Regions from separate parts of the Halomonas sp. TA22 genome, predicted to be linked through region 1. Evidence: predicted binding sites of a transcription regulator. Region 1 holds the regulator's gene; the other holds the start of a gene.
The links. The regulator sigma-54, encoded in region 1, starts transcription at its own class of promoters, with help from an activator protein. The targets are predictions, from matches to a motif close to TGGCACNNNNNTTGCTNT.
Positions count from the first base shown of each region.

Region 2: urtA (urea ABC transporter substrate-binding protein) is a predicted target of sigma-54. The motif match lies at 3,242-3,259, and genes of this name have one in related genera.

Region 1 covers NZ_CP053108.1:3,358,656-3,364,186, reverse strand. The annotation lists gene HJD22_RS15945 (KpsF/GutQ family sugar-phosphate isomerase) at 1-426, shown strand, start outside; gene HJD22_RS15940 (HAD family hydrolase) at 435-992, shown strand; gene lptC (LPS export ABC transporter periplasmic protein LptC) at 998-1,594, shown strand; gene lptA (lipopolysaccharide transport periplasmic protein LptA) at 1,654-2,121, shown strand; gene lptB (LPS export ABC transporter ATP-binding protein) at 2,142-2,867, shown strand; gene HJD22_RS15920 (RNA polymerase factor sigma-54) at 3,061-4,482, shown strand; gene raiA (ribosome-associated translation inhibitor RaiA) at 4,652-4,960, shown strand; gene HJD22_RS15910 (PTS sugar transporter subunit IIA) at 4,968-5,456, shown strand.
Region 2 covers NZ_CP053108.1:1,230,354-1,235,884, reverse strand. The annotation lists gene urtC (urea ABC transporter permease subunit UrtC) at 1-76, opposite strand, end outside; gene urtB (urea ABC transporter permease subunit UrtB) at 82-1,626, opposite strand; gene urtA (urea ABC transporter substrate-binding protein) at 1,806-3,098, opposite strand; gene HJD22_RS05705 (acyl-CoA dehydrogenase C-terminal domain-containing protein) at 3,480-5,285, opposite strand; gene HJD22_RS05700 (tripartite tricarboxylate transporter permease) at 5,472-5,531, opposite strand, start outside.

The DNA of each region.
Region 1 (5,531 bases):
TTCGCGCTGTCGCATCCGGGAGGGAGCCTGGGGCGTCGCCTATTGCTGAGAGTCTCCGATCTCATGCATCAGGGCGAGCGCCTGCCGAGCGTTCCACTGGGCAGTCCGCTACGCGATGCGTTACTGGAGATTACCCGCCAGGGGCTTGGCTTCACCTGTGTCGTCGATGAACGGGGCTATCTGATCGGCGTCTATACCGATGGCGATCTACGTCGTACGCTTGATCAGCATGCCGACCTCAGGACACTCAAGGTCGACGATGTCATGACCCGCCCCGGCAAGCGCATTGGCGCCGACATGCTGGCCGCCGAGGCCGTGCGTATCATGGAAGACAACCGCATCACCGCGCTGGCCGTCGTGGATGATGATAGCCGTCCGGTGGGCGCACTACATATGCATGACCTGCTGATCAGCGGCGTCATCTAGGAGAGCTCATGACCATTACCGCACCTTCACTCCCCCCCAACCTGATTCAGCAAGCCCGCCAGGTACGCCTGTTGGCGCTGGATGTGGATGGTATATTCACCGATGGACGCCTCTATTTTGTCGAAGATGGCAGCGAAATCAAGGCCTTCCATACCCAGGATGGGCTAGGCATCAAACTGCTGGGCCAGGCTGGTCTGAGCATCGCACTGGTGACCGGCCGCGATTCGCCGATCGTCAGCCGCCGCGCCGCCGCCCTTGGTATAGAACATGTGAAGCAGGGGCGTGACGACAAGCTCGAAGTGCTGCGCGAGCTGACCCAAGAGCTCGGCCTCGACTTCTCTCAGGTCGCCTACGCTGGCGATGATCTTACCGATTTGTCGGCGATCAAGCGCGCCGGGCTCGGCATCAGCGTGCCCAACGCACCGGCCTATGTGCGCGAGCACGCCGACTGGGTGACTACCCAGACGGGCGGGCATGGTGCAGTGCGGGAAATCTGCGATGTACTTCTTCAGGCCCAGGGCCATTGGGGCGCTGTCGTCGACACCTATCTACACGGCAAGCGTTGAGCTCTATGCCCTTGCGTCCACGCTTCCCGCGCCCCTCGTCGAAACTCTGGCTGGTACTGGTCCTGCTGATAGTGGGGGGCATCCTGGCGCTGCTCGATCAGCGCGACACCTTCGGCCCCGGCCCGGTGCCGCGTGACGATGCCGGCGAGCCGGACTACTACCTTGAAAATGCCACCCTCACCCGCTTCGACGAGCGTGGCGCTCCGCACCAGCGCCTCGACAGCCCGCGCCTCTCGCATACGCCACATGACGACGTGACACGCGCCCAGACACCGGTCGCACGAATTTTCGATCGTCAGGGCCGCACCTGGTTCGGCTACGGCGATGTAGGCATTCTCGGTCCCGGCGGGGATCTCTTGACCCTGGAGGGCAATGCCAGGCTCAATGCTCCCGAAGAAGGATGGCAGCTGGATACCGACATCCTGCATGTCGATACCGTAAACGGGCATGCCTGGAGCGACACCCCGGCACTTCTGCAGCAACCACCCCAGTGGATGCGAGGTGAGCGCTTCGATGCCTGGCTCAACCTGGACCGTGCACGCCTGACCGACGAGGTCCAAGGCTTCCATCCTCCCGAAGGCTATGAGGAACCAGCACCATGAGAGACACTCCCACCCCGACATCTCGCCTCATGGCCTGCATGATGGGTGCTTGCCTGACAATGCTGGCCGCCCTTCCGGCGTTCGCGCTCGAGAGCGATGCTCAGCAGCCCATCGAAGTGGCCGCGGATCGCCTTGATCTCGACGATCGCGCCGGCACCGCCATCTATACCGGCGATGTCGAGATTCGCCAAGGTAGCATGCAGCTCACCGGCAATCGCGTCGAAATCCTGCGCAATGACGCAGGCGAAGTGTCGCGCCTGACCGCTACCGGCGAGCGCGCCTACATCGAGCAGCAGCCGGCCCCGGACGAACCCGTGGTACGCGGATGGGGTCGCACCATCGTCTACCATGCCGCACAGCGCCGCGTGGAGCTGATCGATCGCGCCGAACTGCACCAGGCGCGAGACACCTTCGATGGCGGTTATGTGGAGTATTTTCTCGACCGTCGCGTGGTTCAGGCACGCGCCGACGTCGAGGGCAGCGAGCGCCAGCGCGTGCGCATGACCCTCAATCCCGAGCAGAACTAACTTCTGATCCAAGGCAGCCCATGAAGACCCTTCGTGCCCGGAACCTGGCCAAGAGCTACAAGCGTCGCCGTGTCGTCCATGACATCAGCCTCTCCATCGAACAGGGCAGCATCGTCGGGCTGCTCGGGCCGAATGGTGCCGGCAAGACCACCTCGTTCTACATGATCGTCGGCCTGGTGCGCGCCGATGCGGGCGAAGTACACATCGACGACCTCGACCTGACCAAGGCGGCCATGCATCGCCGCGCCCAGGCGGGCATTGGCTATCTTCCCCAGGAGGCCTCGGTATTTCGCAAGCTCAGCGTGGCTGACAACATCATGGCGATCCTCGAGACGCGCGAGGATCTCGATCGCGAGGGTCGCCACGCAAGTCTCGAGCAGTTGCTGGAAGATTTTCATATCACCCATATCCGCGACAACCTGGGCATGAGTCTCTCCGGGGGAGAACGTCGACGTGTCGAGATCGCTCGCGCCCTGGCAACGGAGCCCGCCTTCATCTTGCTCGATGAGCCGTTCGCCGGGGTCGACCCGATCTCGGTAGGCGAGATCAAGGGCGTCATCAGACAGCTCAAGCGTCGTGAAATCGGCGTCCTGATCACCGATCACAACGTGCGCGAAACCCTGGACATCTGCGACCGAGCCTATATCGTCGGTGACGGTCAGATCATCGCCGAGGGCAATGCCGAAGCGATTCTCACCAACCAACGGGTACGCGAAGTCTATCTCGGGGAAGACTTCCGACTCTAGGTTCAAGAGCCTTCGGCACGCCGCCACTGCTCGGCGGCCGCCATCAACCGCATGAAAACTTTCTACGCTGCCCAATCTGGCATGGTACTTGCGCATGGCATGTTTCTTGCTCAGTTTTCACGCAATTGAGTCTTGCAAGGGATTGCGGCGCGAGCTAACGTGTCGTCTCATTTGTCAGTGAACACCCCTTGCCATGGCCATGAAACCCTCGTTGCAACTCCGTGTCGGCGCGCACCTGACCATGACGCCGCAGCTCCAACAGGCCATCGCCCTTTTGCAGCTGTCGACACTCGACCTGCGCCAGGAGATTCAACAGGCGCTTGAAGCCAACCCCATGCTAGAGCTGGACGACGGCTTCGGCGAGCAGGAGGTCGCCGAAGCGCGTGAAGAGGAGTGGAACAGCGAAATTCCCGAGGAGCTCTCTACTGACAGCGACTGGTCGGACACCTACCAGGACATGGCGCCCAGTGGAAGCAGCTCGGGCGAGGGGCCGGATTTCGAGCGCAACGCTAGTGGCGAGAGCCTCCACGACCACCTCGCCTGGCAGTTGGCGATGACCGATCTCAGCGAGCGCGAACGCATCATCGCCGAGAGCCTGATCGATGCCGTCGATGACAATGGTTATCTCAACGGCGCTCTCGACGAGCTGTGCGCCGGCCTTCGCGACCAGGGGCTGGCCGGACTCAAGAGCACCGAGGTAGAGCAGGTGCTGATGCGCCTGCAGCAGTTCGAGCCCACCGGCGTATGCGCCCGAGAGCTGCGCGAGTGTCTGCTCCTCCAGCTCGGCGTGCTGCCCGAGGAGACACCACTGCTGCCCCAGGCGAAACGTCTTGTCAGACAGTTCCTCGAAGCGCTTGGCAATGACGATCGCAAACTACTGAAGCGGCGTCTGCGCCTCGAGGACGAGGAACTCGACCGGGTCATCGCCCTGATTCGCTCACTCGATCCCCGCCCCGGCCAGGCCTTCGGCGAAAGCGACAACGACTATGTCATTCCCGACCTGATCGCCCGCCATGGCCGTGAAGGCTGGCGCATCGAGCTCAATCCCGACGCCCTGCCGCGTATGCGCATCCAACCCGACTATGCCGCCCTGATCAAGCGCGCCGACAAGAGCGATGACAATACCTTCATGAAGCAGCACCTGCAGGAGGCGCGCTGGCTGATCAAGAGTCTCTCGAGTCGCAATGACACCCTGCTGCGCGTAGGCCGGGAGATCATGGCGCGTCAGATCGATTTTCTCGAAAAGGGCGAAGAGTCGATGAAGCCATTGATACTGGCCGATATCGCCCAAGCCGTGGAGATGCACGAATCGACGATCTCGCGAGTGACGACGCAGAAGTACATTCATACGCCCCGTGGCGTCTTCGAGCTCAAGTACTTCTTCTCAAGCCATGTCGGCGGTACTGGCGACAGCGGCGATGCCCATTCGAGCACAGCGATCCGCGCGCGCCTGAAGAAACTGATTGGCGAGGAGCCAGCGCGCAAGCCGCTCTCCGACAGCAAGCTCGTCGAACTCCTCGAAGCGAGCGGCATCAAGGTGGCCAGGCGGACCGTAGCCAAGTACCGCGAAGCGATGGGCATCCCCCCCTCCAGCGAACGCAAGAGACTCTCCTGAAATCCATGTCTCAAAGCGCGTATCAATGGACGTTAACTCCTAATACATTGAAATAAATAAGCTAAAATAATGAAGGGGCATCCATGTCAAATCCTCGGATGCCTAGGGGTATGCAATAGGGCAAAAAGGGTTACAATCGAACTGCAACCCGCCGCAACAGGAGAGTGTCATGCAAGTGAATATCGCCGGGCACCATGTGGAACTGACCGATGCACTGCGCGCTTACATCAACGAGAAGCTTGCTCGACTCGAACGCCACTATGACAACATTACCTCGGTCCAGGTTACACTCTCCATCGAGAGGGAGCGCCAGCAGGCAGCCAGCACTCTGCACGCCGCGGGTGCAGACATTCATGCCGATGCCGAGGATGGCGACATGTACGCTGCCATAGACGCCCTTGCCGATAAACTCGATCGCCAGTTGGTCAAACACAAGGAAAAGGCACAGGCACGCGCCCAGGGCGTCGGTGCCCGCTGAGCTACCCATGACGTTGCAAACCATCCTACCCCCTGAGCGTACGCTGTATGGTGTCGCCGGGGGGAGCAAGAAGCGAGTGCTGGAATTTTTCAGCACCTTCATCGCCCAGAACACACCAAGTCTCGATAGCCAGGAAGTCTTCAGTCGGCTTATTGGACGTGAACGCCTAGGCAGTACCGGCATCGGCAACGGTGTTGCTATTCCTCATGCCCGCAGCCCTCACTGCAAGGCCCCCTTGGCGGGTTTTCTCAAGCTCAGTGAGGCGGTGGATTTCGATGCCATCGATGGCGAGCCTGTCGATCTGGTCTTCGTACTGCTGGTACCGGAAGAGGCTGACGATACGCACCTGGCGCTCCTGGCCCAGGTCGCCGGCGTGATGAACGACAGCGATACTCGTCATCGATTGCGCAAGAGCGACAGCCAGCGACAGCTTTACGATACGCTCATGGAAGCCATTGCCAAGCTGCGCAACGACGGCTCTAGCGCTCAGCACTGAACTCACTCTATGTCCAACTGTCGATCATGGCCGCTCCAGCGTGAGCGGCCGTTCGGACCGCTCATAGGAGATCCG
Region 2 (5,531 bases), 1.6 Mb from region 1:
TCAGCGCCAGGGCGGCGATCAGCACGCCCAGGAAGATCAGCGTCGAACGCTCGGTGAATGGTCGTGTCAGCCACATGTCGGTTAGCCCTCCGCCGCCCGGCCCTTCTGCGGGAAGAGTCCGCGGGGGCGCTTCTGAATGAACAGGATGATGAACACGAGCACCATGATCTTGGCCAGCACGGCGCCGACCCAGGGCTCGATGATCTGATTGATGATGCCCAGCGACAGCCCCGCCACCAGGGTGCCCCATAGGTTGCCGACCCCGCCGAACACTACCACCATGAACGAATCGATGATGTAGTTCTGGCCGAGGTTGGGGCCGACGTTGGTGAGCTGGCTGAGCGCCACGCCAGCAAGCCCGGCGACACCGGAGCCCAGCGCGAAGGTCATGATGTCGACCCGGGTGGCACGAATGCCCATGGAGCGCGCCATGGCGCGGTTCTGGGTCACGGCGCGCACCTCAAGGCCCAGCCGGGTACGGCGCATGATCAGCAGCAGGCCGGCGAACACCACCAGAGCGAAGCCCAGCACATACATGCGATTGAGCGTCAGCGACAGCGCATCGTTGATCACCAGCGAGCCGCTCATCCACTCCGGCGTGATCACCGTACGATTGAGCGGTGAGATGCCGGTACGCACCAGCTGCTGCAGGATCAGGCTGATGCCGAAGGTGGCCAGCAGGGTCTCCAGCGGCCGCCCCTTGAGAAACTGAATGACACTGCGCTCGATGGCGACCCCGGCGAGGGCGGCGACCAGGAAGCCGGCGGGAATCGACAGGATCAGGGCCAGCCCGGGCTGGCCGGGCAGCAGCTGCTGCATCGCCCAGGTGGTGTAGGCACCGAGCATGATCAGCTCGCCATGCGCCATGTTGATCACCCCCATCACACCGAAGGTGATCGCCAGGCCGATCGCCGCCAGCACCAGGACCGAGCCCATCGAAAGCCCGAAATAGAGCGTCTCGGCGGCGCGGTTGAGGCGCAGGTTCTGCTCGATGTTGTTGAGCGCCGAGCGTGCCGCCTCGGCAATCTCGGCATCGTCGCTGTTGGTGGCGCGGTTGAGCGCTACCCGCACGCGGGGGTGCAGACTGCCGTCGAGGTGCTCGATGGCCAGCACATCGCCCTGCTCGAGACGGTGCATGGCCAGTGCCTGGGTCAGGCGCTGCCTGACGCGGGCATCCTCCTCCTGCTCGATCAACTCCGCCACCGGCTCAGCCAGATCGGCATCCATCTCGCCCAGCAAGCGCTCGGCGGAGGCGCGGCGCAGGGTGACGTTGGAGGCGTAGAGATCGACCACGGCAATCACGCTACGCAATTGATTGCGCAGCGCATTGTTGATGCCGATACGCTCGAGATCGCGGCGCGACATCTCGCCAAGCGCCTCGCCGGTCAGCGCATCGGCGACCGGCCAGTCGCGACCGCTGTTGTCGAGCACGATGACGAAACGCCCATCGTCGGCGCGCTGCAGACGTCCGTCGAGCAGCGCCTGCAGCCAGTCACGGGCACGTTCGTCCTCGCTTGCGGCAATGGTGGCGATGGCCTCGCCCTTGGCGGGAAAGGAGCTCACATCCAGCGCCTCGAGCAGCGCCTGGGCGCGCTCCTCCTGCTGGGCTGTCGCCAGGCTTGGCATCAGCGCCAGCAGGCAAAGCAGTAGCCATGATGTGACGATGCGTTTGACGCACGGCATCGGGATCTTCATGGAAATGTCCTATCGAGTGGCGTGAAGGCTGGGCTCGGGCTCGCCCTGCGGCGAGCCCAGTTACCGCATTTCTCATTTTCATTGCGTGATGGGGAGGTATAGCGGTGCGGTTACTCCGCCAGGGCCGCTTCCGCCTCTTCGGCGGCGGTGCTGCCACCGCAAGAGCCGGTCGCGACATTGAAGTTGCCGCAGCGCATCGGTGCCTGCCAGTCGGCCATTAGGTCGCGCGAGCCGGGCAGGTAGTCGGACCAGGCATCGCCGGCCACGGTGGAGGGCGTCTGCCAGACGATGTCGAACTGGCCGTTGTCCTGCACTTCACCGATCAGTACCGGCTTGGTGATGTGGTGGTTGGGCATCATCGCCGCATAGCCACCGGTCAGGTTCGGCACGGTGACACCGATGATTGCATCCTTGACCGCGTCGACGTCAGTGGTGCCGGCCTTGCGTACGGCTTCCGCCCACATGTTGAAGCCGATGTAGTGCGCCTCCATCGGGTCATTGGTGACCGCCTCCTCGTCGCCGGTATAGTCGATCCAGGCGTCGATGAAGTCGTAGTTGACGTCGGTATCGACGCTCATGAAGTAGTTCCAGGCCGCCAGGTGGCCGACCAGCGGGCCAGTATCGATACCGGAAAGCTCCTGCTCGCCCACCGAGAAGGCGATGACCGGAATATCGGCGGCGTCGACGCCCTGGTTGCCAAGCTCGCGATAGAACGGCACGTTGGCATCGCCATTGATGGTCGAGACCACTGCGGTCTTCTTGCCTTCGCTGCCGAAGCGGCGAATGTCGGAGACGATATTCTGCCAGTCGGAGTGCCCGAACGGCGTGTAGTTGATCATGATGTCCTCGTCGGCAACGCCATGCTCCTCCTTGAGGAAGGCTTCGAGGATACGGTTGGTGGTGCGCGGATAGACGTAATCGGTGCCGGCTAGCACCCAGCGCTCCACACCAACTTCGTTGAGCAGATACTCGACTGCGGGGATCGCTTGCTGGTTGGGCGCCGCACCGGTATAGAAGACGTTCTCGGAAGACTCCTCCCCCTCATACTGCACCGGGTAAAAGAGCAGGCCATTGAGCTCCTCGAATACCGGCAGCACGGCCTTGCGCGAGACCGAGGTCCAGTTGCCGAAGACCACGTCGACCTCATGCTGGGCGAGCAACTCGCGGGCGCGCTCGGCAAATAGCGGCCAGTTCGATGCCGGGTCGACCACTACCGCCTCGAGCTGGCGACCCAACAGGCCACCGGCCTCGTTCTGCTGCTGGATCAGCATCTCGACGGTGTCCTTGAGCGCCGTCTCGCTGATGGCCATGGTGCCTGAGAGCGAGTGAAGCACCCCGACCTTGATGGGGCCTTCCTGAGCCAGGGCGTTGGCGCCTGTGCCAAACGCCGCGGCACACAGCAGTGCGGTGAGCAGATGGCGAGCCTGGGGCTTTTTGGAATTGCGTGCAATCACAGGTAACTCCTTGCGTATGCTTGTTATGCGTTGCTTGCCGGGGTTTCCGGCGACGCTTTGGTCGACTTGGCGTTTCGTCACGTCGCCACACTATCGCAAGGCGTGTGCCAGGGACTTGCACCAGCACTAAAATTACTTTAATTACAAATAGTTGCTTGCAACCAAGAGGAAATTTTCCACTAACATGTGCACATTTCCGGTGCATAAAAAATCAAGCGCATGGCGTTACGCACCACCCATGTCCGTCTACGCACTTTATCGGTGCATACAAAAAAACCGCCCAATTCAGGACGGTTTTCAAGAGCGATGTTCTGCCATGAGGCTCATTCATCAGCCAACTGGATAAAAGGCCTCCTCGTCGAGTGTCATCATCGATTCTGCTCCCGCCATGATCTGGCGCTCCAGTGCCTCATTGCGTGGCAGCTGACGCGCCAAGAAGTGATGACCCATCGCCAGCTTGGCACGATAGAACGCCTCACCCGCCTCGCCTCGATCCTCAAGCCCCTGATAGGCGGCGCGCGACATCTTCCACCACATCCAGGCGTAGGCGACAAGACCCACTAGATCGAGATAATCCGCTGCTGCCGCACCGAGCTCCTCCGGGCGCCCCTTGGCTTGATCGAGCAGCCAGGCGGTCACATCCTCGAGCCGCGCCAGCTCCCGCTGACATGCCTGGTGAAACGCGGTCAGGATGGCCGGCACCTCGCCCTCGAGGTCCTCGCGCATCAACTCGGAGAAGCATTCGACATAGGCACCGCCATTGCGAAACAGCTTGCGTCCCACCAGATCCATCGCCTGGATGCCATTGGTGCCTTCATAGATCATCGCGATACGGGCATCACGCACGAACTGCTCGGCCCCCCACTCCACGCAGTAGCCGCTACCACCATAGATCTGCTGGGCCTCGACCGTGGCTTCGAAGCCACGATCGGTGAGGAAGGACTTGGCGACCGGGGTCAGCAGCGCCACCATATCGTCGGCGGCGCGACGCGCCTCGGTATCGGGATGATACTTGGCGATATCGAGCTGACCGGCGACGAACGCGGCGAAGGCACGCCCGCCCTCGTTCCAGGCGCGCACATTGAGCGCCATGCGCCGCACATCGGGATGCACCAAAATGGGATCGGCGGGCTTGTCGGGGGCAGCCGCACCGCTTGGTGCCCGGCTCTGCAGCCGCTCGCGAGCAAAGTCCATGGCACTCTGGTAGGCCACCTCGCCGAGCCCGAGCCCCTGGATGCCGATCGACAGCCGCTCGTAATTCATCATCGTGAACATGGTGGCAAGGCCCTGGTGGGGCTTGCCGATCAGCACGCCCTCGGCGCCGTCGAAATTCATGACGCAAGTAGCGCTACCCTTGATGCCCATCTTGTGCTCGAGACCACCGCAGCCGAGCGCATTGCGCTCGCCCAGGCTGCCATCGGCGTTGACCTTGATCTTGGGCACCAGAAACAGCGAGATACCTCGCGAGCCTTCCGGCGCGTCGGGCAGCTTGGCGAGCACCAGATGGACGATGTTCTCGACCATGTCATGCTCACCACCGGTGATCCATACCTTGTTGCCGGTGATGGTATAGGTGCCCTCGCCCATGGGCTCGGCGCGGGTCTTGATCAATCCGAGATCGGTGCCGCAGTGCGGCTCGGTCAGACACATGGTGCCAAGCCACTGCCCGGTATACATTCTGGGCAGGTAGCATGCCTTGATGGCGTCGCTTGCATGGTGATCGAGCAGCAGTGCCGCGCCGCTGTTGAGCGCCGGATAGAGCGCGAAGCTGGTGTTGGTGGCGTAGAGCATCTCCTCGAAGGCCACCGTGAGCATCTTCGGCAGGCCCTGGCCTGCATACTCCGGGTTACCCGCAAGCCCTAGCCAGCCGCCCTCGGCCAGGGTGGCAAACGCCTTCTTGAAGCCCTTGGGCGTGGTCACCGTACCTGCGTCGAACCGGCACCCTTCGGCGTCGCCACTGGCATTGAGTACAAACAACTCAGCCTGGGTGACCTTGGCCCCCTCTTCCAGGATCGCATCGAGAATGTCCAGGCTTACCTCCTGGGTCTCGGGCATCTCGGCCCAGCGCCGTGGCGCCTGGAATACATCATTCAAGACAAAGCGCATGTCGCGAAGCGGCGCTTGGTAGTAGGCCATCGGTGTCTCTCCAGCTCATGCAGCGGCAAATTCAAACGGTCGATTGAATACTAGACCAGCCCACCGGCGATGTCACACCGACCTTGGCCTAACGCCTACGCCCGCAGCGCTCAGGCAGTGGCTTAAGCAATGAAAAAGGCGCCGACAGGTGTCGGCGCCTTCTTGGGCAATGCCACTCAGTCAGGCTCAGCGACGCGCCTTCTGGATACCCGCCTTGACCAGCGGCAGAAGCAACGATAGCGCGGC